One region of the Neobacillus sp. D3-1R genome, then DNA from elsewhere that is predicted to be linked to it. Evidence: a T-box and tRNA genes for the amino acid it is inferred to sense, from the RefSeq annotation. Region 1 holds a T-box; the other holds one or more tRNA genes.
What was found. A T-box is a leader RNA that pairs with one kind of tRNA and senses whether it is charged. The one in region 1 lies ahead of metG (methionine--tRNA ligase), so its partner is inferred to be a tRNA-Met.
Positions count from the first base shown of each region.

Region 2: it has a tRNA-Met gene. The T-box ahead of metG (methionine--tRNA ligase) is inferred to sense a tRNA for this amino acid. The anticodon was not compared.

Region 1 is NZ_CP197471.1:1,614,353-1,629,420, reverse strand. Features, by position in the region: gene ACSBPO_RS08270 (DinB family protein) at 1-204, opposite strand, end outside; gene ACSBPO_RS08265 (YdcF family protein) at 271-855, opposite strand; T-box leader at 948-1,220, shown strand; gene metG (methionine--tRNA ligase) at 1,282-2,916, shown strand; gene ACSBPO_RS08255 (2-oxoacid:ferredoxin oxidoreductase subunit beta) at 2,996-3,862, opposite strand; gene ACSBPO_RS08250 (2-oxoacid:acceptor oxidoreductase subunit alpha) at 3,863-5,596, opposite strand; gene ACSBPO_RS08245 (dipeptidase) at 5,884-6,810, opposite strand; gene spoVS (stage V sporulation protein SpoVS) at 7,102-7,362, opposite strand; gene ACSBPO_RS08235 (TIGR00282 family metallophosphoesterase) at 7,825-8,622, opposite strand; gene rny (ribonuclease Y) at 8,758-10,317, opposite strand; gene recA (recombinase RecA) at 10,584-11,624, opposite strand; gene ACSBPO_RS08220 (competence/damage-inducible protein A) at 11,921-13,174, opposite strand; gene pgsA (CDP-diacylglycerol--glycerol-3-phosphate 3-phosphatidyltransferase) at 13,195-13,773, opposite strand; gene ACSBPO_RS08210 (RodZ domain-containing protein) at 13,833-14,750, opposite strand; gene ACSBPO_RS08205 (DUF3388 domain-containing protein) at 14,771-15,068, opposite strand, start outside.
Region 2 is NZ_CP197471.1:4,536,670-4,551,737, forward strand. Features, by position in the region: gene ACSBPO_RS22805 (putative polysaccharide biosynthesis protein) at 1-1,399, shown strand, start outside; gene mazG (nucleoside triphosphate pyrophosphohydrolase) at 1,406-2,872, shown strand; gene ACSBPO_RS22815 (RNA-binding S4 domain-containing protein) at 2,902-3,171, shown strand; gene yabP (sporulation protein YabP) at 3,258-3,560, shown strand; gene yabQ (spore cortex biosynthesis protein YabQ) at 3,557-4,189, shown strand; gene ACSBPO_RS22830 (FtsB family cell division protein) at 4,201-4,587, shown strand; gene ACSBPO_RS22835 (S1 domain-containing RNA-binding protein) at 4,674-5,147, shown strand; tRNA gene ACSBPO_RS22840 (tRNA-Met) at 5,290-5,363, opposite strand; gene spoIIE (stage II sporulation protein E) at 5,679-8,150, shown strand; gene ACSBPO_RS22850 (VWA domain-containing protein) at 8,246-8,983, shown strand; gene ACSBPO_RS22855 (protein kinase domain-containing protein) at 8,952-9,950, shown strand; gene tilS (tRNA lysidine(34) synthetase TilS) at 10,122-11,510, shown strand; gene hpt (hypoxanthine phosphoribosyltransferase) at 11,536-12,081, shown strand; gene ftsH (ATP-dependent zinc metalloprotease FtsH) at 12,238-14,199, shown strand; gene ACSBPO_RS22875 (type III pantothenate kinase) at 14,302-15,068, shown strand, end outside.

The sequences.
Region 1 (15,068 bases):
AGCTGATGCAACAAAAACCAAATCTGTCTGTGATGTCATAGCTCTGATTGCTGTCACAATATGCCAAGACACTCGACCTAAGTTCCAATTTTCTGGAGTTATCTCCTGTTGAAGTGACTCGTCTGTCAGCTGATTTAAAAGCTTTTGTGTTGCTCCCGCTTCATACATCCAGAATTGTAAAAACCCATTAATCGAATAAAACATCATAATCCCCCTTAAACTGTCTATCCTTTAATAATTCTGCACCAATCGTTTTTTTCCTTCTACCCATTAAATTATATATTTATATAAATAATATTTTGTAATAGCTAAATATTCTCTACTATAAGATTTAAATAGGGCCACAACAGGTGTTTTCGCTGGTAGTCCATGAACCAGTAATCCTTGATCTCTAGCAATCTGTTTCGCCCGATATATATGAAAGTCATTCGTGACAAGAATTCCAGTCTTAGAGCTATTTGGTATAACCTTTTTTGAATAATAGATATTTTCAACCGTATCCGTAGATTTGTCTTCTAGAATAATTCTGGTACTAGTAATGTTTTGTTCCATTAATCCTATTTTGATAGCTTCTGCTTCTGTTATATCTTCTCCTTCTCCTTGTCCCCCAGAGGCGATAGCGATTGTATTTGGATTATTCGTAAGATATTCCGCAGCTTTATCGATTCTGTATTGAAGAGCTAATGATGGAATTGTTCCCTTAACTCTTGCACCAAGAATGATGAGGTAATCGACATTATTAGGTGCTTTACTATCAATATTTTCTCTGATTTTTAAATGTAAAGAACCAAAATATATAACAACGCATAGAAATAGTAATCCAATTATGAGTCTTACTTTTTTCCTTTTTATCATTTCCTCATCCCTTTATATTTTTATAAAAATTTTCATTTAACTCTTGAATTAATTTCCATATTGATAATATAATGTAAATCAATATCATTATCATAACGGCTTTGATGAGAAAAAGTAAAATGATGTAATTTTTCACAGAGAGCTTCGGGAGCTGAAAAGAAGCAAAAATACTCATTTGAAAAATGGTCTCTGAGCTTCGTACTGAACGTATTTTTAGTATACAAGTAGGCTACGACAAGTGTTGGTACTTGTTATCAAAACCACAGTATAAAAACATTTTTTGTGTTTTAGTACTTGTAGAGACTATTGGTGTAAATCGATAGTGAATTAAGGTGGTACCACGAGAATATAACCTCGTCCTTATTGTTTGACTTTTATGTCGGACATAAGGATGGGGTTTTTTTATTTTTTAAAGGAGGAATTAAAATGAATATTTTTATTGGTGGTGCATGGCCGTATGCAAATGGTTCGTTACATCTGGGTCATATTGCTAGTTTGCTACCTGGTGATATATTAGCGAGATATTATCGAACAAAGGGAGAAAATGTTTTATACGTATCAGGAAGTGATTGTAATGGGACTCCCATTACCATTAAAGCTAAACAAGAAGGTTTTTCAATCAAGGAAATTGCCGATCATTATCATCAAGAATTTACAGATTGCTTTAAAAAACTAGGATTTTCCTATGATTGTTATTCAAGAACGGATGAATCTCAACATCATCAGATCGTTCAAGAAATTTTTTTAACCTTACAACAAAATGGTCACATTTATAAAAAAGAAGTAGAACAAACCTTTTGTGAAACTTGTGATCAGTTTCTCCCAGATCGTTATGTGGAAGGGGTATGTCCACACTGCGGAAATCAGGCTCGTGGGGACCAATGTGATTTTTGTTCTGCTATACTAGATCCCATTGATCTATTAGAGAAGACATGTAAACTTTGTGGAAACTCTCCAACTATTAAACAAACTGAACACTTTTATTTTGCTTTAAGTTCATTCCAGAAGGAGCTTGAAGAATATGTAGAACAGGCGAAGAATCAACATTCATGGCGTGAAAATGCACTTCAACTAACTAAAAGATATTTAAAAGAAGGTTTAAAAGACAGAGCCGCAACAAGAGATCTACCGATTGGAGTAAGTGTTCCTATTAAAGGATACGAAAAAAAGAAGATATATGTTTGGATAGAAGCTGTATCTGGATATTATTCTGCAAGTAAAAAGTGGGCAAAGGAAACAGGAAAAGATAACTCTGATTTTTGGAATGAACAGAGCAGGTCTTATTATGTTCATGGCAAAGATAATATCCCCTTTCATTCTATTATTTGGCCAGCTATTTTAATGGGAATTGGCAGTAAAGCTTTACCAACACATATTGTTTCAAATGAATATTTGACCGTGGAAAAAAAGAAACTTTCTACAAGTAGAAATTGGGCAGTTTGGGTCCCAGAGTTCTTAGATAAATATCATCCTGATTCTATTCGATATTTTTTAACCATTAACGCTCCCGAAAATCGAGATACTGATTTTTCTTGGCGAGAATTTATATACCGTCATAATAGTGAACTACTTGGAGCTTATGGGAACTTAGTGAACAGAACCTTCAAGTTTATAGAAAAATATTATAACAATACTATTCCAACAGGAATTATCGAGAAAGAGATTGAATCGGACATTCAACTGCTTTACAAAAAGATTGGAAATTGTATTGAGAACGCAGAATTTAAGGAAGCGCTGTCAGAAATTTTCACATCTATTAGAAAAGCAAACAAATTTTTCGACGAAGAGCAACCATGGAAAAAGATAGTTGAGGATAAACCTTATTGTGACCATACTATTTCCAATTGTGTTTATTTAATAGCGAATCTAACACAATTGCTCTCTCCTTTTCTTCCTTTCTCAACCAAAGAAGTTAAGGAAATGATGGGAGTGGAGAAATGGAATTGGAAACCTATTAATCGCTGTTCAAACAAACTTACGATTATTAGACCCCTTTTTGAAAGAATAGATCTTAAAATCATTGACGAGGAACTATTTAAATTAAGTAATCAAGTTAAATAATTCGTTTTAGTTGAAAAAGGGATATTATTCATCAAAAATATAGAAAAAAACCCACGATTGGTGTCGTGGGTTTCGGATCTTACATAAATTCAGCTACTAATTTATCGAAATGTTCTTGATCAAGTTTTAGATTAGCTTGAGTTAGTGGAGTTTCTGAGTAGCCTTGAACTAATTCTTGATATGATTTACGTTCTTTATCTTGATAGATTAAACCAGTAACAAGGCCATTATGCTTCATTAATGTTTGCATAGCCAGTTCACGGTTAGAGCTATCATAGCCTTCAATATCAGAAAGCTTTGTTAAGTTTTCCTTGAACCAGTCATATGTGTTTACTTTATTGTATGTTACACATGGGCTAAATACGTTAATTAAAGAGAAACCTTTATGATTTAAACCAGCTTCAATTAAAGCTGTTAAATCTTTTAAGTCAGTTGAAAAACTTTGTGCTACGAAAGTAGCTCCAACTGTTAACGCCAGTTCCATTGGAGAAATCGCTTGTTCGATTGATCCAGAAGGAGTTGACTTCGTCTTGAAACCTGCAGCAGAACGTGGTGAAGTTTGTCCTTTTGTTAAACCATAAATTTGGTTATCCATAACAATATACGTAATGTCAAGATTACGGCGGATGGCATGAACAGTATGACCCATACCAATCGCAAATCCGTCACCGTCACCACCAGAAGCAATAACAGTTAGGTCGCGGTTAGCCATTTTTACACCTTGAGCAATTGGTAATGAACGACCATGAATTCCATGGAAGCCATAAGAATTAATATAACCAGAAATACGTCCGGAACAACCGATACCTGAAATAACAGCTAAATTTTCAGGCTCTAGACCAACATTTGCAGCTGCACGTTGAATGGCAGCTTGTACAGAGAAGTCGCCACAGCCTGGGCACCAGTTCGGTTTTACATTGTTACGAAATTCTTTAAAAGTGGCCATTTAGAACAACTCCTTACATTTTGTGTGTACTTCATGTGGTAAGAACGGATTTCCGTCATACTTTGTAATTTTTTGAATTTTTTCGCCATGACCAACATTCATTTTCATGATATTAGCCAATTGACCTGTTTTGTTATTTTCAATAACTGCTACTTTTTTAGCAGATTTAATTAAAGGAAGAATCTCATCAGTTGGGAACGGATGAATTAAACGTACATGTGCATGATTCACTTTAATTCCGTCATTTTCTAAACGGCTCATAGCTTCCTCGATGGCACCACGAGTTGAGTTAAATCCAACAATAAGTAAGTCAGCTTCCTCATGTGGAGCATTTTTATGCACTGGCGTGTTAAAGCGAATATTTTCAACCTTACGGAAACGCTTATCCATTTGAGCATTTCTGTTAGCTGCTGATTCAGATGGTTTTCCTGTTTCATCATGTTCTACTCCAGTAACATGGTGGATACCATTCTTCATTCCAGGAATAACACGTGGAGAAACACCGTCTTCTGTCACTTCAAAACGCTTGAAATAACCTTTGTCAGCCACTTCAGGAAGATCGCCAGTTACTAGCTTTCCACGGCGAATCTCAACCTTGTCAAGTTCTAAAGGTTCTACCGTTTGTTTACCAAGTGATAATTGAAGGTCCGTTAAGATGATAACTGGACACTGATATTCTTCAGCAAGATTTAATGCCTCAGCAGTATCATAGAATGCTTCTTCAACAGTACTTGGAGCCATTACAATTTTCGGAATCTCACCATGAGTTCCATAAATCATAGCCATTAAGTCTGACTGTTCTTGTTTAGTTGGTAATCCAGTTGATGGACCTCCACGTTGTGTATCAATGATAACAAGTGGTTGTTCCGTAATACCTGATAAACCAATTGCTTCCATTTTTAAAGATAATCCAGGACCTGCAGATGCTGTGATTGCACGTACACCACCGTAGTTAGCTCCAATGGCCATTGTTACCGCTGCAATTTCATCTTCTGTTTGAATAACAGTTCCACCAAGTGCAGGAAGCTTTTTAATTAAGTATTCCATTATTTCAGATGCTGGTGTAATTGGGTAAGCCGCCATAAAGCGAGTTCCTCCAGCCACTGCACCTAACGCTATCGCATCGTTACCAATCATGAATAATCGTTTCTTACCATCAGCTTTTTCAAGCTGCATTGTTTCAACGACACCTAGTTCTTTTTTCATATAATCAAAGCCAGCTTGGATGGCTTCCATATTTTTATCAACAACTTGTTGACCTTTACGTCCAAAGATTTCTTTAACAACTTCTTCAAAAACCTTAATATCTAGGTCTAAAACTGCTGAAGTAGCCCCAATTGCTACCATGTTCTTCATAAGGGATGTTCCTAGTTCAGTAGCAATATCTGTAAATGGAACCGTATACAATGCCGCATTCGTATCTTCCGGCTTTTTCGGATCAAACTTAGAATCCGCCATGATCACACCGTGGTCATGTAATTCCTTATAGTTTAGGTCGATAGTTTCTTGATCAAACGCCACAAGAATGTCTAAATCATCAGAAATGGAACGAACTTCTGTAGTGCTTACACGAATCTTATTGTTTGTGTGACCACCTTTAATACGTGATGAAAAGTGGCGATATCCGTATAGGTAATATCCTAAACGATTTAATGCGATAGAAAAAATTTCTCCGGTACTTTCAATACCTTCCCCTTGCTGCCCGCCAACTTTCCACGAAAGTTGCTTGATCATGACTTACACCCCTTTAGATATGTAAAAACGTTACATTAGTAATGGTAGTACCTTCCAGTAACTCTTTATAACTAGCCAATGGACTACTTATTGAATTAATTGGTAGCGTACTAAACGCTTTCAATTCTAGACCTATGTGCAAAAAAATGCAACCCTTAAAACCCAATTATTGAATAAAATATGAATATTTTTTAATAATTTGAAATAAGATTAACAATTTAATAGTTTCTTTCATTTTTATCCATAAAAAAACTGTGAAAGCCTTGTGCCTTCACAGTCCTTTACTTTTATCCTTTTGGGTACCGTAACGCCATATTATCAAATAAAAACTGTTTTACTTGTATATCACTATAGTATTTACATAATTCATTAACAAGCAAGTTATATCCTGCAATCGATTCAAGCCCCATAACAAATTCTTCTATTCCATCAAAATCTGAACCAAATCCAACATGCTTTTCTCCACCAAGCATACATATATGCTCTAAATGATTAAGAATATCCGAAATTGCGGCCTGCCTTTTACCGGAAAGAAATGGAGGATAGAAGGTAATTCCGATTACACTATCTCTATCTATCAGTGCTTCAATTTGTTCATCTCTAAGATTCCTAGGACTTGGACATAATGAATAGCAATTAGAATGAGAGGCTAATGGATAATCCCCCCACTCCATAATGTCCCAAAAAGCCTTTTCTGAGAGGTGAGATACATCAATCCATGTTTTGGTTTCATTTAAAAGTCCAATTACCTCTTTCCCAAATTTAGATATTCCAGCACCACGGTCTTCAAGGGCACCATCTGCTACATGATTTGCAAAATTCCATGTTAATCCAACAGAAGTAACGCCTAATCTTAATAGTGTTTTTAATTTAAGGAGATCCTTCCCAATAGGGTCACACCCTTCAAGAGTAAGAATGGCTCCGATTTCATCATTTTTTAATTTTTCAATATCCCTCTTGTTCCGCAGCAATTTAATTTGTGGATTTGGTCTAAGTATTTTCTCGTAAAACAAATCAACCATGTACAAGGTTGCATGAAATGATAGCTCAGGATGTAATGTCGTTGGAACAAAAATCGCAAAACATTGAATTTTCGTATTTACTGACTGCATCCCATTCATTGTTACCTGAAGTTTATGTGAATCTAGAAATTGGATGGTAGGGTCTAAAAACATTTTATATAAAACATCACAATGTGCATCAAAAATTTTCAACTTTCCCACCCTTTCCCAAGCTACTCTCTTTCTAAAAAGCTGTTTTCGTATAGTTTGTGGTTTTAGGGCTCTCTTATTAAAAGTTCAGCTCTTTTCTTCATTTTCATATGAGTTTAACATCCTATATGGTGAAATCCCTATTTATAAGTTACAAAAAGCAACAAAGTTTCAGAAAAGAGCCTTCTAAAAAAAGAACCTGCTTGCACAACTGCAACCAGGGACACAAATTTTTACAAAAAAATGATTCTATGGATAATGACTAGGCTCTAGATCAACAAACCTACCTGAAAATTATCTTGGCTCAACTATTAGTTTAATAGCTGTTCGTTCTTCACCATCAATCAAAATATCGGTAAATGCTGGGATACAAATTAAATCGACCCCGCTAGGCGCCACAAATCCTCTTGCAATCGCTACTGCTTTTACAGCTTGATTTAATGCACCCGCACCAATTGCTTGAATTTCTGCTGCACCACGTTCACGCAGAACCCCAGCAAGCGCACCAGCTACCGAATTAGGATTAGATTTTGCTGAAACTTTTAAGATTTCCATTCCTAGCTCCTCCTTGTTTAATCCCGATCCCGCATGAAATCCCATGTCCAATCAGGTTTAAATAATAACTTGATTAACAGGTTAAATATCCCACTAATCGAAAGTAGAAATAATCTGGTACTAGCCGGCATTTTCATTTATTAGACACCATGCCTTAAGTACTGATACATCGTTCCACTGCTACTATATTCAAGGATAAAAACACTTATTCCAGCTTGGACAAAATTTGTTTAAGTTTTGATTTTAATTAAAGGCTGTTTTCGTATAGATTGTGGCTTTCATAAAAATCCCAAAGCCGGATTTTTACAAATTCCCTTAATGAGTTAGCAACTCTTTCTTGATTTTATAAAGAATTTTATTCAAATTTTAATGTAAAATCTCTCTTTATTAGTTTTAAAAGCAACTAAGTTTTAGAAAAGAGCCTAATAAAATAAAATAACCTCCACTAAAGGAGGTTTTTTATTAAGAATAAAATGGGTTATCGTCATTAATTAGTATTCGCTCTATTTTTTTCGCCAGTCCTGTCTTCTGATCAATATGTATGAGAACAGCACTTAATAGGGTTCTTCCCTCTTTTGGGACTTCGAATCGTACAGGTAAGCTGGTTAAAAACCTTTTTAATACTGCTTCTTTTTCAACCCCTAATATCCCATCATATGGCCCTGTCATCCCGACATCCGTTAAAAAAGCAGTACCATTTGGTAAGATACGATTATCTGAAGTTTGTACATGGGTGTGCGTTCCAACCACTGCAGAAACTCTACCATCTAAATACCAGCCCATTGCCTGTTTTTCACTAGTTGCTTCAGCATGAAAATCAACAAAAATGATAGACGTTCTCTTTTTAGCTTCTTCAATTAATTCATCCGCTTTTTTAAAAGGACAATCAATGGCATTCATAAAGGTCCTTCCCTGAAGGTTTATTACAGCTACTTCTAATTCATTATATTTTAAAAAGACTAATCCTTTACCTGGAGTACCCTCAGGAAAATTAGCTGGTCGGACTAGATATTTTGCGTCATTAATAAATTCAAAAATTTCTCGATTATCCCATGAATGATTTCCTAACGTTACTGCTTGAGCCCCAACCTCTAAAAACTGACGATAAATACTCTGAGTAATCCCTTTCCCACCTGCTGCATTCTCACCGTTAATAATAGTAAGTTGCGGTCTATATTTTTCCTTAAGCTTAGGAACATATTCTTTTACCATATCTCTACCTGGGGAACCGACTACATCACCTATAAATAATATTTGCATAGTTTATCCTTTCTTCCTTACACTTTTAGCTTTATTTTAACACAATGGTACTTCAGTTATGAAACGGTCTTGATTCTTATATATAAGGGCTAAAAACAATAAAGCGGTGCATATGCACCGCTTTAAATTGTTCAATTATTTTGCATATTCAACAGCTCTTGTTTCACGAATAACTGTTACTTTAATATGCCCTGGATAGTCTAACTCTTCTTCGATTCGTTTTCGTATATCACGCGCTAAACGGTGAGCAGCTAAATCGTCAATTGTTTCCGGTTTAACCATAATACGAATTTCACGACCCGCTTGGATGGCAAAGGATTTTTCAACACCTTCATATGACTCTGAAATCTCCTCTAGCTTCTCTAAGCGACGAATGTAGTTTTCAAGTGTTTCACTTCTAGCTCCAGGTCTTGCAGCTGATAAAGCATCAGCAGCAGCTACTAGTACAGCTATAACCGAAGTCGGCTCTGTGTCACCATGATGGGATGCAATACTGTTAATTACCACTGCATTTTCTTTATACTTAGTGGCTAATTCTACACCAATTTCAACATGGCTTCCTTCTACCTCATGATCTATTGCTTTTCCGATATCATGTAGAAGACCTGCACGACGTGCTAATGTTTCATCTTCACCTAATTCAGCAGCTAATAAACCGGCAAGGTAAGCAACTTCAGTAGAGTGTTTAAGAACGTTTTGACCATAACTGGTACGGTACTTTAATCGCCCTAGAATTTTGATTAAATCTGGATGTAAGCCATGCACACCAACTTCAAATGTCGTTTGTTCACCAATTTCACGAATATGTTCATCCACTTCTCTACGAGCTTTATCAACCATTTCCTCAATACGAGCAGGATGGATACGTCCATCTTGAACAAGCTTATCTAATGCTAGGCGAGCAGTTTCACGGCGAATTGGATCAAAACCAGATAAAATAACTGCTTCCGGAGTATCATCAATAATTAAATCAATTCCAGTAAGTGTTTCTAGTGTTCTGATATTTCGTCCTTCACGACCAATAATTCGACCTTTCATTTCATCATTTGGTAGATTTACAACAGAAACTGTTGTTTCTGCCACATGATCGGCTGCGCAACGTTGGATTGCCAGAGAGAGAATTTCCTTCGCTTTCTTATCGGCTTCTTCTTTCGCGCGGTTTTCAGATTCTTTCACCATTATGGCAATGTCATGAGCAAGTTCTTGCTCCACACGCTCCAAAATGATTGCTTTCGCTTCATCTCTTGTTAAGCTTGAGATACGTTCCAGTTCAGTTTGCTGTGATCGTACCATCTCGTCCACTTTGCTTTCCATCTCTTCAATATGCTGTTGTCTTTGGTTAAGAGAATCCTCTTTTTTCTCCAATTGAATTTCACGTTTATTCAGTGATTCATCCTTTCGGTCAAGATTCTCCTCTTTTTGCAGTAAACGATTTTCTTGTTTTTGCAGTTCATTTCTTCGTTCACGAACATCTCGTTCTGCTTCTGTACGAAGCTTGTGAATTTCATCCTTTGCTTCAAGTAGAGCTTCCTTCTTCAAGGCTTCAGCATCACGCCTGCCATCTTCAAGAATTTGCTCCGCAGCATTTTTTGCACCAGCAATTTTTGCCTCAGCAATGGATTTTCGAATAAAATAGCCAACAACTGCACCGACGAATAGGCCAAGCAAAATGGAGATGATTGTAGTTAGTTCCATCGTTACACCTCCTCTTGCTATGAACTTTTTACGTTTTTTAAGTGTCGGCATGTACATTGTCAAAAATATCAACATACAGCACAAAGGCTTCTAAACACTTTAATTCTCAAAAAAATTGTAAAATATACATATTTAATTGTATAGTTGCATATAGGTTATTGTCAAGGGTTTGTCCTTGAAGGGCTTGAAAATATTTGAATTAGTGCAAAAGTTTGGATGAAATTTATGTAGTTTAAAAGGGGCTAGCTATGCTAGCCCCTAGAAAATTAATCTAAAAGTTCAAATTTCTCATCTTCTTCTGTTTCCGTAACGAAAACATCAGAATCAAGACCATAATTTTCGCGAATTTTCTTCTGTATTTCTATTCGTAAAGAAGGATTTTCTTTTAAGAATAATTTGGCATTCTCACGGCCTTGTCCTAAACGCTCATCATTATAGGAATACCATGAACCGCTTTTTTGAATGATATCTAGCTCAGAGCCAAGGTCAATAACTTCTCCTTCTTTTGAAATCCCTTCTCCATACATGATATCAACTTCGGCTGTACGAAATGGAGGAGCAACTTTATTTTTTACTACTTTTATTTTTGTTTTATTTCCGACCATATCAGTTCCTTGTTTTAAGGTTTCTGCTCTTCGAACCTCAAGACGAATAGTTGAATAGAATTTTAATGCACGTCCACCTGGTGTTGTTTCAGGGTTCCCAAACATTACTCCAACCTTTTCACGAATTTGGTTAATGAAAACTGCGATCGTTTTCGATTTATTAATTGCACCTGATAGCTTACGTAATGCTTGTGACATTAAACGAGCTTGAAGACCAACGTGAGAATCTCCCATTTCCCCTTCAATTTCTGCTTTAGGTACAAGTGCAGCAACAGAGTCAATAACAATGATATCAATTGCACCACTTCTTACAAGTGCTTCAGCAATTTCTAATGCTTGTTCTCCAGTATCAGGCTGAGATAATAATAACTCATCAATATTTACCCCAAGTTTTTGGGCATAACTTGGATCAAGTGCATGCTCAGCATCAATAAAAGCAGCTTGACCACCATTTGCTTGAACCTCTGCAATCGCATGTAATGCAACCGTTGTTTTACCTGAACTTTCTGGTCCATAAATCTCAATAATTCTTCCTCTTGGATATCCACCTACTCCAAGTGCAGCATCTAACGCTAATGATCCACTTGGAACCGTTGAAATTTTACTATCTGTTTTTTCTCCAAGCTTCATGATAGAACCTTTACCGAATTGCTTTTCTATTTGTTTTAGAGCCATTTCTAAGGCTGCTTGACGATCACTCACAATAGTTCCTCCTTAAATGAGGTAAGAAAAATCTATTAACTACTTTTTCTTACACCGATATTCTAAATCTACTATAAACGTTTTTCCTGAGTTTGTCGAGCAAAAAATCGAACACTTATTCGTTTTTTATCAAAAGGAAATTTAGCTCAAAATGTTAAAATTTCATAAGAATTAACGCTTTTCGCTTCTATTTTGGCGCAATTTAACCATTTTCTCTTATTATGCAAATATATATTACTATAATTTATATTTTAAAGTATAGCTTGATAGTTGAGGCAAAAAAAACAGGTAAACTATTAAAGTTTACCTTGTTTCGCTTTTAAATGTTTAACTAAATAATAATATCCGTATTTAACTGTTCTTATTCTAATAGCTTCTCTACTTCCAGCAAGTTCTAATTTTTCAACAAGTGGCGTTCTTCCATCTATATAAATTCCAATATAAACCGTACCTACTGTTTTGCCTTCAACAGGATCTGGCCCTGCCACTCCTGTAAAGCTAATACCGATATTTGAATTTAATTGTTGGGCAATATTTTCAGAAAGTTCGATTGCACATTGTTCACTTACTGCACCATACTGTTCTATTGTTTCAGGCTTCACTTGAACTAACTTCATTTTTGAATCATTAGAATAGCACACAACTCCACCATTTAACACACTTGAAGCACCTGGGAGAGCAGTGAGAAGTTCTTGAAACATGCCACCCGTTAAGCTTTCAGCACATGAAATTGTAAGATTATTTTCTTGAAGAAGGAGGAAAGCTTCCTTCATTAGAGACGTATCATTATATCCATACAAAAATTGACCGACCCTATCCCTAATCTTATTCTCCGTTTCATCCAATAGTCGCTTGGCTTCGTTATCATCATGATGTCTTGCTGTTAGCCTTAACGTAACCTCCCCATCTGAAGCAAGAGGAGCGATCGTGGGGTTAGACTGTTGATCAATTAAATCTTCAATTTGAGTTTCTAAGGCTGATTCTCCGATACCAAAAAAACGAAGGACCCTTGAAGTAATTCTACTTGCATGACTTATTTCATTTAATAAAGCAAATTTTCCATAATTAGAAAACATTGGCTCCATTTCCTTTGGAGGACCAGGTAATAATATATATACTTTATCATTAGATTTGAATAGCATTCCTGGCGCCATTCCATTATCATTTTGAAGTATTATACTTCCTTCCAGAACAAGAGCTTGCTTCTTATTGTTTTCCGTCATGACTCTTTTCGTTCTCACAAAAAATTCTTCAATGGATTTTAGCGCAATCTCGTCCATAACAAGCTGAGTTTTTAAATGTTTTGAAATGGTTTCTTTTGTTAAGTCATCTTTGGTAGGACCGAGACCGCCTGTAAAAATAATAATGTTCGCACGACTCTCCGCTGCTGCGATAGCTTCTTCTAAACGTGAAGGATTATCGCCAACTACTGTGTGGTAATAAACATTTACGCCTATTTCTGCCATTTGTTGAGATAAAAAACGGGCATTCGTATTCACGATTTGCCCTAATAATAATTCAGACCCTACAGCAATGATTTCAGCATTCATTTTGTAGCCTCTTTTCTAACCTACTTTGAATTTTTAAAGACCGCTTTATTTTTATCAAAATAATCCCAACCAGACCAAATAGTGAAAATTAGCGCAACCCATAGGGCAATATCAGCAAAAGGAATGGAAAGCAATTCAAAAATGATATTATGTAAAAGAAATGCAGAAATGGCCACGATTTGAGCCCACATTTTTATTTTCCCTAACATTTTAGCCGCAACTACTTCTCCTTGGTCAGCCAGTACTAATCGAAGACCTGTAATAGCAAATTCACGGCTAATAATAATGATTGCTACCCAAGATGGAATATAACCAAGTTCTACTAAAACAATCAATGCAGCTGAAACTAATAATTTATCAGCTAACGGATCTAAAAATTTCCCGAGATTTGTAACCAAATTATATTTTCTTGCATAATAGCCATCTACCCAGTCAGTCGAAGCTGCGAAAATAAATATTAGAGCTCCTATAAAATGAGTGACTGGCATAGTAGCACCCAATAAATGCATAGTGCCCCAATTAAATGGAACAAGCATAATAACTAAAAACAAGGGTATTAAAAAGATTCTTGATACTGTAATTTTATTTGGGATATTCATCCACAAAAACCTCCAATTGCCATTATAAAAAAGCGGAAAAAATAGTCATCTTTGGATGACTATTCTACCTTCTGAGAAAAGCGAATAACGATATCTTGTCTTACTTCATCCGTAGGTGCAATCGCATATTCCAGTTTTTGATCATTAATATAGATCTCTGTATTTACTGAATTTCCAATTACAAGGACTGCTTCAGTTTCCTTTGAATAATCTACGGTTTGACTTTCTGTTTGACCTTTTTTCAACATCCCTTGGTAAAGTGAAAATCCTTTTCCATTTTTCATATTGACCCAAGTTTCACCTGTTGAAACAAGCTTTAATTCAAAGTGGTCTGTATTTTTTAACTCATACACTGTTTCGGAGCCCTTTGTTGATACAATATTAACCTCTTGAACAGGGGTTTCAGCTTCTTCGGTTTCCGTTTCTTCTTCAGATGCTGTATTATCATCTGATTGACCATCTTCTTCAGTATTCGTGTCCGCAGACGTTTCTTGTTTGTCGTCCTGTTTACTTTCTAGGTTTTCCGATTGTTCAAAATTTACCGGTTCATTTCCAGTATTCACTTCCTCCTTGGTATTTTCACCAGCATTTTGTTGAAGGAAATAATATATTAATGCCGCAGCCCCAAGAATAAAAACACCTATCAATAATTTAGGAAGTATGTCAAACACCTTCGAATTTCCATCGGAAATACTTTTCCTCGTTTTTACTCGAGAGAGCTCTGGCAACTCGGTATTTACTACCGATGGTACCTCTTCTTTATAAAGATCAAAAAGCTCTTCAGGATTGAGATTAACCGCTTCTGCATATTGTTTGATAAATGCCCGAACATAAAATTTGCCAGGCATCATCGTGTAATTACCTTCTTCTATTCCAATTAAATATCTTTTTTGTATTTTTGTGATTGTTTGGAGATCATCTAAACTCAATCCTTTGGCTTCTCGAGCTTCTTTTAGTCGATTACCTAATTCCGTCAACTTTTAACACCTTCCAATATTTAAAAATCAAATCCTCCAAAATCAGAATCAGAGAATAGGTTATTCTGATTTACTACTTCATATGTAATTTCTTCATCAGGATCATTGCGAAGTTCTATAATATAGTCAAAATCATCAAGTGTGTACTCGGTATTCTGAACAAATATATCTGGATGTTCAACAACCTTTACCGCAGGTAACCTCATGATTTCACGTACCAATTGCCAATGTCGTTCATTAGCTCTTCGGGTTGAAACAATACCATCAAGGATAAAAAGATTATTTTCGTTATATTCATCCTCTACCAGTTGATTTCGA
Region 2 (15,068 bases), 1.7 Mb from region 1:
TTCTGAATTAAGGGCCAAAAACCAAGCTGAAAAAGCGATACAATTTTTACTCTTATCCTTTTTCGTGTTATATGCCATCGGAATTATTTCCTTTTTATTATTATACTATGGTTCTTCCTGGCTTGCCCTTCAAATGGATGATCCCAATTTGTCTATTTTGTTTAAGGTGATTTCCGTTGTTTTCCTCATTATGCCGATCATTTCCATTATAAGAGGCTATTTTCAAGGTATGGGTAACATGGTTCCGACTGCCGTTTCGCAAGTAGCAGAGCAATTATTTAGAGTAATGACCATTCTTACTCTCGCTATTTTATTAATAAATAGAGGTTATTCTCTTTATATAGTGGGTGGAGGAGCTGCTTTTGGATCAATAACAGGAGGTCTAGTAGCCATCCTGATTTTGATTTTATTTTTTCTAAAGGAAATAAAAAAGCATAAATGGTCTACAATATGGACACAACAGCTTTTTTTCGATTTAAGAAAGGTGTTTAAAATTTTAGTCATACAAGGATTTGCTGTTTGTATAAGTAGTATGATTTTTATTTTTATGCAACTAAGTGACTCGCTGAATATGCTATCCCTTTTAGTTGAAAAAGGAATTCGTTTAGAATCAGCGAAAGAGTTAAAAGGGATTTATGACCGTGGTCAGCCCCTTATTCAGTTAGGATCCATTGTGGCTACCTCTATGTCATTGTCGTTAGTCCCTCTTATTTCAAGCGAGCGGATAAAAGCCAATAAACAGGAGTTATTTGATAAAATCCGTTTTGCAATCCAAACAAGCTTGGTCATTGGAGCAGCCGCGTCAGTGGGGTTATTGGCTATTATTCGTTCTACCAACGAAATGCTCTATGAAAATCAAAATGGTTCATCTATATTAGCCATTTTAACTTTTGTTATTCTAATAAGTTCTGTCACACTTACGGTTGTTTCCATCCTGCAAGGCTTAGAAGTCATGTTTTTTCCAGCGTGGATCATACTTCTTTCGTTTGCGATAAAATATGGATTAAATATAAGTCTAATCCCTTTTTTAGGTGCCTATGGTGCCGCATTAGCAACGATTATTAGTTTAACAATAGGCTTTTTATTATTATGGTGGAGATTAAAAAGGCGTATTAGCGGTTCGATTATACCGACTATTTTTCTTGTAAAAGTTGTGCTGGCATCATTATCTATGTTTATTGGTATTAAAATTTATCAATATATAAGCACGTTTTTATTCTTTTTCATAGACTCCCACCGATTATTCGCAACGATTGAATCGTTAAGCAGTGTGGTTGTCGGTGGAATGATTTATATAATGATTATTATGAGAACAAATGTATTCCGTTTTGAAGATATTGCGTTACTACCATTTGGAAGTAAAATGATGTTCTTGCTTCCAAATAAGAAAAAGGAGTAATCATCCATGCAAAATAAAATTGAAATTATTGGACTAGGTGCAGGTGATTTAAACCAATTACCTTTAGGCGTTTATAAAAAGCTTCTTGGGCAAAACCGATTGTTTTTGCGAACAAAAGAGCACCCAGTAGTGAAAGAATTAGAATCAGAAGGAGTAACCTATACGTCCTTTGATCATATTTATGAAAGTCATGACCAATTTGAAGAGGTCTATGAACAGATTTGTTTACAACTTTTAAAAGAAGTAAAGGATGGCCCAGTCGTTTATGCTGTTCCGGGCCACCCTTTAGTGGCAGAAAGAACGGTTCAGCTTTTAATAAATAGGCAAGAAAAAGGAGAAGTGGAAATTGAAATTAGTGGGGGTCAAAGTTTCATTGATGCTTTATTTCAGGCTTTAAAAATTGACCCTGTTGAAGGTTTTCAGTTACTAGATGGTACTGCTTTACATAAAGAACAATTACAAATTCAACAACACATGATTATTTCACAAGTGTATGATTCCTTCGTTGCATCTGAGGTCAAGCTTACTCTAATGGAGAAACTTCCAGACGATTATCCAGTTACTATTGTAACAGCAGCTGGAAGTTCTGAAGAATTCATAAAAGAAGTCCCACTGTTCGAATTGGACCGGGAAGTAACATTAAATAACTTAACTTCTTTATATGTTCCACCTGTAAAGGAAGATCTTCCTTTAAGAAAACAATTTTTTAAACTAAGAGAAATTATTGCCGAGCTCCGTGGGCCAAATGGTTGCCCATGGGATAAAAAACAAACACATGAATCGTTAAAAAAGTACTTAATTGAGGAAACGTATGAAGTAATCGAAGCAATTAACGATGGTGACATTGATTCCCTTATAGATGAACTGGGAGATGTTCTTCTTCAAGTAATGCTGCATTCTCAAATTGGAGAGGATGAGGGCTACTTTTCGGTAGATGATGTAATTGAAAATCTTTCGAATAAAATGGTCAGAAGACATCCTCATGTTTTTGGTGATAGAACTGCCCAAAGTGCTGAAGAAGTAGTAGGTATTTGGGATGCCATTAAAAAAGAAGAAAAACAAGGAGAAGTACAATCTTACCTGGATGGCGTAGGTTTTGACTTACCTAATTTAATTCGAGCCTATGAATTACAGAAAAAAGCGGCTAAGGTCGGCTTTGATTGGGATGATATTGGACCTGCTTTTGCAAAAGTTCAGGAAGAAATAAAGGAATTAGAAGTAGAAATCTCGAAAAAACAAGTGAATCAAGAACATTTAATCCTGGAGTATGGCGATATTTTATTTGCTTTAGTCAATGTGGGGAGATTTTTAAAAATCCAACCAGAGGAGGCTTTGTTCCAAGCAAATGAAAAATTCAAACGTAGATTCCACTTTATTGAGAAAAAGGTTAAAGAAAGCGGAAAGTTGTTTCAAGACTTTAGTTTAGAAGAATTAGACCAATTTTGGGATGAAGCCAAACGACAAGGGCTTTAAGAATAGAAATTAAGGGGATTGAGAAAAAAATGAGATTAGATAAATTTTTAAAAGTTTCAAGATTAATCAAAAGAAGAACGTTAGCTAAAGAAGTTTCCGATCAAGGCCGAATTACTATAAATGGGAACCAGGCGAAAGCAAGCTCTACGGTAAAGGTAGGGGATGAGCTGGCTGTTCAATTTGGTAATAAAAGAGTAGTAGTTCGCATTGATCGAATTCAAGAAACAAGTAAAAAAGAAGAAGCAGCAGAGATGTATACCGTAATAAAAGAAGAAAGAGTGGAACTAGAAGCGGAGTAACCAATGGACAAAAGCTTGTTCTAATCTGGTTAACCCATTCATAAACTTGTACAAAGTTAAGTTTGTGAGGAATGTGGGGGATTAGAATGAGTCAATATTATGATACGAATAATCAAAAGAGTACTGTTCCAGAACATGATGTGATAATGAGAAGCAGGCGTTTACTCGATATCACAGGCGTGAAGCAGGTGGAAAGCTTTGATAATGAAGAGTTCCTTTTGGAAACAGTAATGGGTATTCTAGCGATCAGAGGACAAAACCTGCAAATGAAGAACTTGGATGTCGATAAAGGAATTGTATCTATTAAAGGGAAGATTTTTGACCTCGTTTATTTAGATGAGCATCATGGGGAGAAAGCTAAAGGGTTCTTTAGTAAGTTATTCCGATGACACTTTCAACACAATTCCTTACCATGCTTTCAATGGTAGGTATGGGGGTACTATTTGGTACCTCCTTAGATACTTACCAAAGGTTTTTAAATCGCCCCAAAAGAAAACGATGGTTTGTATTTATTAATGATATTCTTTTTTGGTTATCACAAGGATTATCTATCTTTTATACTTTATTTCTAGTCAATCAAGGTGAAATAAGGTTTTATATATTTTTAGCATTGTTATGTGGGTTTGCTGCTTATCAAAGTTTGTTTAAGAGGTTTTACTTACGATTGCTAGAAACGTTTATTCAATTTTGTATTTCAACCTATCGTTTTGGTGAAAAAACCTTTCTATTGCTTATTTGGAAACCATTGCTTTGGTTATTCAGTCTAATCATTTCGTTGTTATTTGCCTTATATCGAGGTTCAATAGCCCTTATTCGACTTCTTTTTAACATTGTAAAATGGATTATTATTGTACTTTCTAAGCCTATTTTTTGGATTTTACTAATTTTTTGGAAACTTATGCCGAAAAAGATTAAAAAATCCGTCGAGAAGTTATATAATAAAATGGCAGGAATTTTTTCCTTAATAAAGAATTATTTTCAAGGATGGATCCAAAGGTGGAAAAAACCTAAGGAGTAAGGAGGTAAAGGATGAGCGCTTCGCGGAATATTACCAAGCTGCAAACAAAATATGCGATACAACATGAGAATATGGAAATGAATTCGACGAAGAGGCGTAAACTTCTTTATCGTAGACTTACTGTTTTTTCCCTGTTTGCTGGTTTTGTTGCTTTTTTAATGATTACTACCTATATGACACAACTTTCTGCCTTAGAGGATAAAGTTGCTCAAAAGAAGCAGTTAGAAAAACAGCTTGCAGGCTTAGAAAAGAAACAGCAAATATTAAAAGAAGATATTGTAAAATTAAATGACGATGAATATATCGCAAAGCTTGCAAGAAAAGAATATTTCTTATCTGAAAAGAATGAAATTATTTTTAATCTTCCAGAAAATGATGAAGAAAAATCATCAGATTAGCTGTCAAGTTGACACTTATTTTTTACATTCTGTATAATATAGAGTAATATTGATTTTTTATATCTCTAAGGAGGAAGTTTCTTTTTATGTCAATCGAAGTAGGCAGCAAGTTACAAGGGAAAGTAACAGGGATTACAAATTTCGGTGCGTTTGTAGAGTTACCGGAAGGTTCAACTGGTTTAGTTCACATTAGTGAGGTTGCTGATAATTACGTTAAGGATATTAACGAGCATTTAAAAGTTGGCGACATGGTTGAAGTGAAGGTCATTAATGTGGAAAAGGATGGTAAGATTGGACTATCTATTAAGAAAGCAAAAGATAGACCACAACCGGAAAGATCGGAAAGACCAGAAAGACCAGAAAGACCTTCATATGGTGGTGGCCATGGTGGCGGTGGGCGTCCACGTCAAGGCAGATCAAATGATCGCCAACAGGGTGGACAACGAGAAAACTTCGAATCGAAAATGGCTCGCTTCTTAAAGGATAGTGAAGATCGTTTATCTTCTCTAAAACGCAATACAGAATCAAAACGTGGCGGTAGAGGAGCTAGACGCGGTTAACTTGCTGCTTCTTTCATATACAAATTAGGCAGTTAAAAACAGGTCTGAGTTCAGACCTGTTTTTATATTTATCAAAATTCAATAGACAAGTTTGAACGAAAAAAAAGAGGAAATCCAAAATGGATTTCCTCTTTTTACGTTATAGCGGCGGAGGGGATCGAACCCCCGACCTTACGGGTATGAACCGTACGCTCTAGCCAGCTGAGCTACACCGCCGTAAATAAGACACAAGAACTATAATACATTCGGATAATTGTTATGTCAATATATTTCACAATAATTGTCGACATTAATTTTCTACTTCGTCAAGATGCAACAAAGGAGAATAACCAATAGAGATACAATCTTAGAAGAATAAAGAGTAATAGTTGCAGTTAGACTTTGGCAACAAAATGATATTTGTTCCCTTATTGGGTATAAACAAGAAATCAGTCGAAGAAAAAGCCTATACTTGTCCTGTATTTTGACAAACTTCTAATTTTTTGACTTTTATAATAAATGGCAACGATATCAGTTTAAGGAGTGTAGTAAATGGAAAAGGCAGAAAGGAATTTAATTGAACCGATTGGGGATGTAAATTTTGATCGTCCTCATTTGGATTTCTCTAAGGGTTTAAAAAAGTTCCAGCTAAAGTTGGAAACCTTTTTTATTAAAAAGGGTTTTCTACTCCTTTTAATAGGCTTTTTATTAGGACGAGCCTTAATATTAGCGAAGCTTACTCCTTTTAGTCTTCCGTTTTTTGCAGCAGTATATTTTATAAGAAGGGATAAAGCACCTATTGCCTTAATTGGATTAATCGGAGGGGCTGCAACATTATCATTTATTCAAGCGGGCTATTCATTTTTTACAATCTCATTATTTCTAGTCATTTATAGACTTTTTAGTAGATGGATAAACAATGAAATAAAGGTATTACCGTTTTTGGTTTTTTCTATTCTACTGGTTGGAAAAATAGCTAAGGCTTTTATTCTTACTAGCCAAGTAACTATTTATGATGGTCTTATGGCTGGTGTTGAAGCTAGTTTGGGTTTTATCCTCACCCTTATTTTTCTGCAAAGTATTCCTTTATTAACCATGAATAAACGAAAGCAAGCTTTAAAAACAGAAGAGATTGTTTGCTTAATTATTATGTTAGCCTCCGTTATGACAGGAACCATTGGCTGGAAAGTGTATGACCTGTCTATTGAACATATCCTTTCACGATACTTAGTTTTAGTATTTTCCTTTGTAGCTGGGGCTACAATGGGTTCCACAGTCGGAGTGGTTACAGGATTAATCTTTAGCCTTGCGAATATATCGAGCTTTTATCATATGAGTTTATTAGCTTTTTCGGGAGTACTGGGCGGTTTATTAAAAGAAGGGAAAAAAATCGGTGTTTCCCTTGGCTTGTTTATTTCAACTTTACTCATTGGTATGTATGGCGAAGGCGCAGGAACTTTGTCCATTAGTCTTTTAGAAACAGCTGTTGCGATTCTACTATTTTTGCTTACGCCACAGGTATTTACTTCAAAGGTAGCTAAATATATTCCGGGAACAACAGAATATGCGGCAGAACAGCAGCAATATATGCGTAAAATGCGAGATGTTACAGCTCAAAGGGTTGCTAAGTTTTCTACTGTTTTTGAGGCATTATCCAATAGTTTTTCAAACATTGATGGGAAAGTAGACGAATTGGATTCTGAGAAGGAATTGGATTATTTTCTTAGTAATGTGACAGAAAAGACGTGCCAAACCTGTTTTAAGAAAGAACAATGTTGGACAAAGAACTTTAATACAACCTATGAACAAATGAAAGAAATTATGTATGAAATGGATGAAAATGTAGGAACGGTTTCTTCTAAAACATCACGAAATTGGGAAAAGCATTGTATTCATTCTAAGAAGGTTATTGCTACTATGCAGCAGGAATTAACCCTTTTCCAGGCAAATCAAAAATTAAAGCGTCAAGTGCAAGAAAGCAGACGTCTTGTTGCTGATCAGTTACTAGGTGTTTCTGAAGTAATGGGAGATTTCGCAAAGGAGATTCAAAGAGAAAGAGAAACCCACCATAAACAAGAGGATCAAATATTAGAAGCATTGCAGGAATTTGGTATTCATATTGAAAACGTTGAAATTTACAGTTTGGACCAAGGAAATGTAGATATTGATATGACCATTCCATATTGCGGGGGGCATGGGGAGTGTGAAAAATTAATAGCGCCAATGTTATCGGACATTTTAGGTGAAACCATCGTGGTAAATTCAGAGGAATGTTCAACCTATCCAAATGGATTCTGTCACGTTACGTTCCGCTCTGCTAAAGCGTATGCTGTGGATACCGGTGTGGCCCATGCTGCCAAGGATGGCGGTTTAGTATCTGGTGATAGCTATTCGATGATTGAGCTTGGCTGTGGAAAATTAGCCATCGCCATCAGTGATGGAATGGGGAATGGGGAAAGAGCTCATTATGAAAGTCAGGAAACTCTTCAGCTTTTACAAAAGATTTTACAATCAGGAATTGAAGAAAAGGTTGCCATAAAATCTGTCAACTCTGTTCTTTCTTTACGCACAACCGATGAAATCTTCTCTACACTAGATTTGGCTATGCTAGATCTACAGAATGCGACGGCAAAATTTTTAAAGATTGGCTCTACTCCAAGCTTTATAAAAAGGGCTGGAAAAGTAACGAAGATCCAAGCTAGTAATTTACCAATGGGCATCATCCAAGAATTTGAAGTGGATGTAGTTAGTGAACAATTAAAAGCTGGTGATCTACTTATTATGATGAGTGATGGTGTATTTGAAGGGCCGAAGCATGTTGAGAACTTTGATTTATGGATGAAACGAAAAATTACAGAAATCCAAACAAATGATCCACAAGAGATAGCAGACCTTATTATGGAGGAGGTTATCCGTTCTCGTGCCGGTTCGATTGAAGATGATATGACCGTTATGGTGGCGAAAATCAAACACAATACACCAAAATGGGCGACTATCCCGGTACAAAAGCGTAAGAAAGCATAACCTTTTAATGTAACCAACTTCTTGATTATTCATGTATAAATACCTAAATTCCCGTCGAAAATGGTAATAATTCTACCATGGAGGGGAGTTATGATATGAATACAGGTAAAATCAAACAGATATTATTAATAACAGATGGATGTTCAAATTCGGGGGAAGACCCTATTGCTATGGCGGCACTTGCTAAAGAACAAGGAATAACCGTCAATGTCATTGGGGTTGTGGATCAAGATGTAATTGATGAAAAAGGGATGAATGAAATAGAAGGAATTGCTTTATCTGGCGGTGGAGTAAGCCAAGTGGTTTACACACAGCAACTCTCGCAAACCGTACAAATGGTTACTAGAAAAGCAATGACCCAAACTATCCACGGTGTTGTAAACCGTGAGCTGCAGCAAATTTTAGGTTCCTCAAAAACGGTTGAAGATTTACCGCCTGAAAAAAGAGGAGAGGTAATGGAAGTGGTGGATGAATTAGGGGAAACGGTCGATTTAGATGTATTAGTACTGGTTGATACAAGCGCCAGTATGAAGCATAAATTACCTACTGTAAAAGATGCCTTACTAGATTTATCACTAAGTTTAAATGCTCGGTCAGGTGAAAATAGATTTTCCGTCTTTGTATTTCCCGGGAAAAAGAATGATGTCGAAAAATTGTTAGACTGGACTCCAAAGCTTGAAGTATTGACTAGTATTTTTCCAAAATTAACAACTGGAGGTATTACTCCTACAGGTCCAGCTATTCGTGAAGCCTTATCTTCCTTTAAGAAAAAACGTTCATTAAGGAGTTTGTTATCCCGTGATGATGAATCATTCTTTGAAGAATCAGTGTAAACTGGATATTGGAACGGTCATTAAGGGTAAATGGCATCAAAATCAGTACACGATTGTCAAGGAGTTAGGGTTTGGGGCAAATGGAATCGTTTATTTGGCCAAAAGTAAAGGTCAGTATGTAGCATTAAAAATGAGTGATAACGGGATGTCCATTACCTCAGAGGTTAACGTATTAAAATCCTTTGCAAAGGTCCAAGGGTCTACCCTCGGACCTTCTTTACTTGATGTAGATGACTGGGTAAGAAGAACAGGTATGGTTTCCTTCTATGTCATGGAATATATTCACGGATTAAATTTTTTGGAATTTATTGAACAAAAAGGTAAGTCTTGGGTTCCGATTTTAGTATTACAGTTATTAACCGATTTAGAAAGACTTCATGAAAATGGTTGGGTATTTGGAGATCTTAAACCTGAAAATTTAATTGTTCAAGGTCCCCCTCCAAAGATTAGATGTATTGATGTAGGTGGTACGACAATTCAAGGTAGAGCAATCAAGGAATTTACGGAGTTTTATGATAGAGGTTATTGGGGTTTAGGCTCGAGAAAAGCAGACTATAAATATGACTTATTTGCAGTAGGGATGATTTTCATAAATACTGCTTATCCTAAAAGATTTAATAAAACAGTTGGCGGAGTTCATCAACTATCGCAAATGATAAAGGCAAAACCGGAGCTTGCTAAATATGAAAACTTCATTCTTTATGCCTTAAATGGACATTTTAATAGTGCAAAAGATATGCGGAAACATTTGTTAAATATTGTAAATGATAGTCCATCTTCATCATCAACCAAAAAAACGGTTCAAACACAATCGACCAGAATGCAGAAAACACAGAGCATAAAAAATTCTAGTTCGCGCCAAGTAAATAAACAAAACAAGAAACATCATGGTTTTCTAGAAACCTTCTTAATTATATTTATCGTTACTTTACTTTATATTTTCTATATCCTAGGACAATTAATTTAAAATAATTGAAACCTTTTTATTTTTAATCCGTATAATAATTTGCTCGTTGGGGCTCAATGAAAAGGTATCTCTTTTTTCCGGAATTAGTCGTATGAAGCGCTTAGTTCTTTGGAGGAATGATGTGAAAAATGTTATTCTTATGAAGAAAATCAAAAACAAGGAAGAATTGATATGTTCGAACAAAAGGTAGAAGCATTTCTTAACCATCATTCTTTATCCTTATATGGAAAAAAAGTAGTTGTTGGGGTTTCCGGCGGACCAGATTCTTTAGGGTTACTTTACTTCTTATGGAGAAAACGAGAACAATGGGACCTGACAATTACAGCAGCACATGTGGATCATATGTTTCGGGGTGAACAATCTTATCAAGAAGCAATCTTTGTCAAAGAGTTTTGTGAAGAATTGAACGTTAATTATGAATGGGTTCAAATCAATGTGGAAGAATATATGAAATCATCAGGTAAAAGTGTACAAGTAGGAGCAAGGGAATGTCGTTATCAGTTTTTTTCTGACATGATGGGAAAATATCAAGCCGATTATCTAATACTTGGCCACCATGGGGATGATCAGATTGAAACAATGCTTATGAGAATGACTCGAGGAAGTACTGGTAAAGCTAGAGCTGGAATTGCTTTTAAAAGAACCTTTCAAAGTGGCGAGATTATTCGCCCGTTTTTGGCCGTAAATAAACAGGAAATTGAGGATTATTGTAAGGAACATCAGTTGGACCCTAGAAGGGACCCAAGTAATGAAAAACCTTATTATAGTCGTAATCGATTTCGATTAGAGGTAGTCCCTTTTTTAAAGAAAGAAAATCCAGCTGTCCATGAACAGTTTCAAAGGATGAGTGAGGAACTTTATCAGGATGAAAGCTTTCTGGAGGAATTAACAGCTGAAAGAATGAATACAGTTATTGAAAGTAGAAATGAAGCTGAACTCACGATAAATATCGAAAAGTTTCTTGCGATGCCAATGCCTTTACAAAGAAGAGGGATTCAACTAATATTAAACTATCTTTATAAGGTAAGACCTTCGTCTTTAGCGGCTATACATATTGATTTAATTATTGACTTAATAAAGAATCCTCATCCATCTGGCAATCTTGATTTCCCAGAAGGTCTTCACATCCTCCGCTCTTATCAGAAATGTCATTTTCAATTTGAACAAAAGGAAATAACACCTTACTTGTTTGAATTAGAAAGACCTGAAGTAATTAAATTACCAAATGGTAATACGTTTACTTTTAAGTATGTAGAGGGTAAGGAAGAGAACACGGGTCTAAATACCATGTTATTAAATCCCCAAAACATTGTTTTTCCTATTATCGTACGTACAAGAAAAAAAGGGGATCGGATACAACCAAAAGGTATGAGTGGAACAAAAAAGATAAAAGATATATTTATTGAACAAAAAATTCCACTGTCATCCCGTGCGGAATGGCCTATTATTACAGATGGAAATGGAACCATTCTGTGGATTCCTGAATTAAAGAAGTCAAAAGATGAAGCAAGTGAGGAAGCTTTAGATCACTATCTACTTTTAACCTATCATAAGCAATGATTCTTCTAGGAGGCAATGAACGATGATGCAAAAGGATATAGAAAAAATACTCTTTTCTGAAGAGGAAATCCAACAAAAAACAAAGGAATTAGCAAAGCAGTTAACAGAGGATTATCATGACCGCTTTCCTTTGGCAATTGGAGTTTTAAAGGGTGCAATGCCTTTTATGGGCGATCTTTTAAAGAGAATGGATACGTATTTAGAAATGGACTTTATGGATGTTTCTAGTTATGGTAATTCAACGGTCTCTTCTGGAGAGGTAAAAATATTAAAGGATTTGGATACATCAGTAGAAGGAAGAGATCTTTTAATCATCGAAGATATTATTGACAGTGGATTAACGTTAAGTTACCTAGTTGAACTTTTCCGTTATCGTAAAGCTAAATCCATTAAAATTGTTACACTTTTAGATAAACCAACTGGACGTAAAGCAGATATTGAAGCTGACTATGTTGGTTTCATCGTCCCAGATGAATTCGTGGTAGGATATGGGTTGGATTATGCCGAAAAATATAGAAATCTTCCATACATCGGCGTATTAAAACCAGAAGTTTACACAAAAAGTGAGTAAAAAAGAATAAAACTTTTTTCTTAAAGGTATATATAGAAAAAAGAAAAGACACATTTTTATTTCAAAATGAAGGACAAATAGGTTAATTTCTTGAATTACCATGATTTACTATGATAACATTTAGTATAGTTTGTTTACCGTGGGAGGAGGCAAGGGATGAATCGGATCTTCCGTAATACGATATTTTATTTATTAATATTTTTAGTCATAATCGGGGTTGTTAGCTTTTTTAATGGCAGCAACGAACCAACTGAAAATATGAGTTATGATACGTTCGTTAGTCACTTAGAAAAAGGTGATGTTAAATCGGTTTCGATGCAGCCTGATGGTGGGGTATACGAGATTCGAGGACAGCTTAAAGGGTATGATGAGAAAAAGTTTTTCGTCACTTATACGACAAATAATGACCCAATGCTAAATCGAATTGATCAAGCAGCTGCTACTGGCAAGGTGAAACTTGATGTTGTTAAAGCAAAAGAAACAAGTGGATGGGTAACCTTCTTTACATCCATTATCCCATTTGTCATCATTTTCATTTTATTCTTCTTCCTTTTAAATCAAGCTCAAGGCGGCGGAAGTCGAGTAATGAATTTTGGAAAGAGTAAAGCTAAGCTTTACAATGATGATAAAAAGAAAGTACGATTTAATGATGTTGCTGGTGCCGATGAAGAGAAACAAGAACTTGTGGAGGTTGTAGAGTTCTTAAAGGACCCTCGCAAGTTTGCTGAATTAGGTGCACGTATTCCAAAAGGGGTTTTATTAGTTGGACCTCCAGGAACAGGTAAAACCTTACTTGCTCGTGCCGTAGCTGGAGAAGCTGGAGTACCGTTCTTCTCTATTAGTGGTTCTGACTTCGTTGAAATGTTTGTCGGAGTAGGGGCATCACGTGTACGTGATTTATTTGAAAACGCTAAAAAGAATGCACCATGTATCATCTTTATTGATGAGATTGATGCTGTAGGTCGTCAACGTGGAGCAGGATTAGGTGGCGGACATGATGAACGTGAACAAACCCTTAATCAGTTGTTAGTAGAAATGGATGGTTTCGGTGGGAATGAAGGAATTATTATGATTGCTGCAACGAACCGTGCCGATATTCTAGACCCAGCCCTTTTACGTCCAGGGCGTTTCGACCGCCAAATTACGGTTGATCGTCCAGATGTAAAAGGACGTGAAGCTGTATTAAAAGTTCATGCTCGAAATAAACCGCTTGATAGCGCTGTTAATTTAAAGAGTATTGCACAGAGAACTCCTGGATTCTCAGGAGCAGATTTAGAAAACTTATTAAACGAAGCAGCATTAGTAGCTGCTCGTCAAAACAAAAAGAAAATTGAAATGGACGATATCGATGAAGCGACAGACCGCGTTATTGCTGGTCCTGCGAAAAAGACACGCGTCATTTCAAAGAAAGAACGAAATATTGTTGCTTTCCACGAAGCGGGTCATACCATTATTGGAGTTGTTCTAAACGAAGCCGATATGGTTCATAAAGTAACCATCGTCCCTCGTGGTCAAGCGGGTGGATATGCGGTTATGCTTCCTAGAGAAGACCGTTTCCTTGCAACAAAGCAAGAACTTCTTGATAAAATTGTTGGCTTACTTGGTGGTCGTGTGGCAGAAGAAATTGTTTTTAATGAAGTAAGTACCGGTGCACATAATGACTTCCAGCGTGCAACGAATATTGCGAGAAGAATGGTTACAGAATACGGAATGAGCGAAAAGCTTGGACCGCTTCAATTTGGACAGTCTCAAGGTCAAGTATTCTTAGGTCGTGATATTAATAACGAACAAAATTATTCTGAGAAAATTGCCTATGAAATTGATTTAGAGATTCAACGTATTATTAAAGAAAGTTATGAAAGAGCAACGAAGATCATTAACGAAAATCGCAGTAAATTAGATCTAATTGCTACTACTTTATTAGAAGTTGAAACTCTTGACGCAGAACAAATTAACAGTCTTGTTGAAACAGGAGCGCTTCCGGACCGTTCCGCAACTGGTCAAGACCTGATTCTTGATGAAAAAAAGGCTGACGATGTAAAGGTAAACATTCATACTAAGAAAGAAGAGCAAGCACCATCTACTCTTTCAAAAGAAGACGAAGAAACTCAAAAGTAAAATTTTTAAGGGCACCCTAATCAGGTGCTCTTTGTTTTTGCCCTGATAGGATAAATAATGGTATGATGTTTGCAGTAAATATGAAAAAAGTGGTGAAATAGTGTGATTTTTGTATTTGATGTTGGAAATACAAATACGGTTCTTGGGGTTTATGATGGGGACCAATTAAAGCATCATTGGAGAATAGAAACGAATCGAAATAAAACCGATGATGAATATGGCATGATTATTAAATCATTATTTGATTTTGTTGGTTTAAACTTTGCGCAAATTAATGGAATTGTCATTTCTTCCGTTGTCCCACCAATTATGTTTGCCTTGGAAAAGATGTGCGAGAAATATTTCAAGCAAAAGCCAATTGTTGTCGGACCCGGTACGAAGACAGGCCTTAATATTAAATATGAAAATCCACGCGAAGTCGGTGCCGACCGAATTGTCAATGCAGTGGCTGCTGTTCATGAGTATGGCGGTCCCCTTATCATTGTTGATTTTGGGACAGCAACGACCTATTGTTATGTAAATGAACAAAAGCAATATATGGGAGGTGCAATTGCACCAGGAATTGGCATTTCTACAGAAGCCTTATATTCTAAGGCTGCCAAGTTACCAAGAATTGAAATAACACGACCGGAAGGGGTTATTGGGAAAAATACAGTATCCGCGATGCAAGCAGGTATTGTTTATGGTTACGTAGGACAAGTTGAAGGTATTGTAAAGCGAATGAAAGAACAAAGTAAGATAGAGCCAACTGTCATTGCAACCGGTGGATTAGCCCAGTTAATCTCGCAAGAATCAAATGTGTTCGATGTCATTGACCCATTTTTAACATTAAAAGGTTTACAGCTTATATACAAACGAAACATGGATGC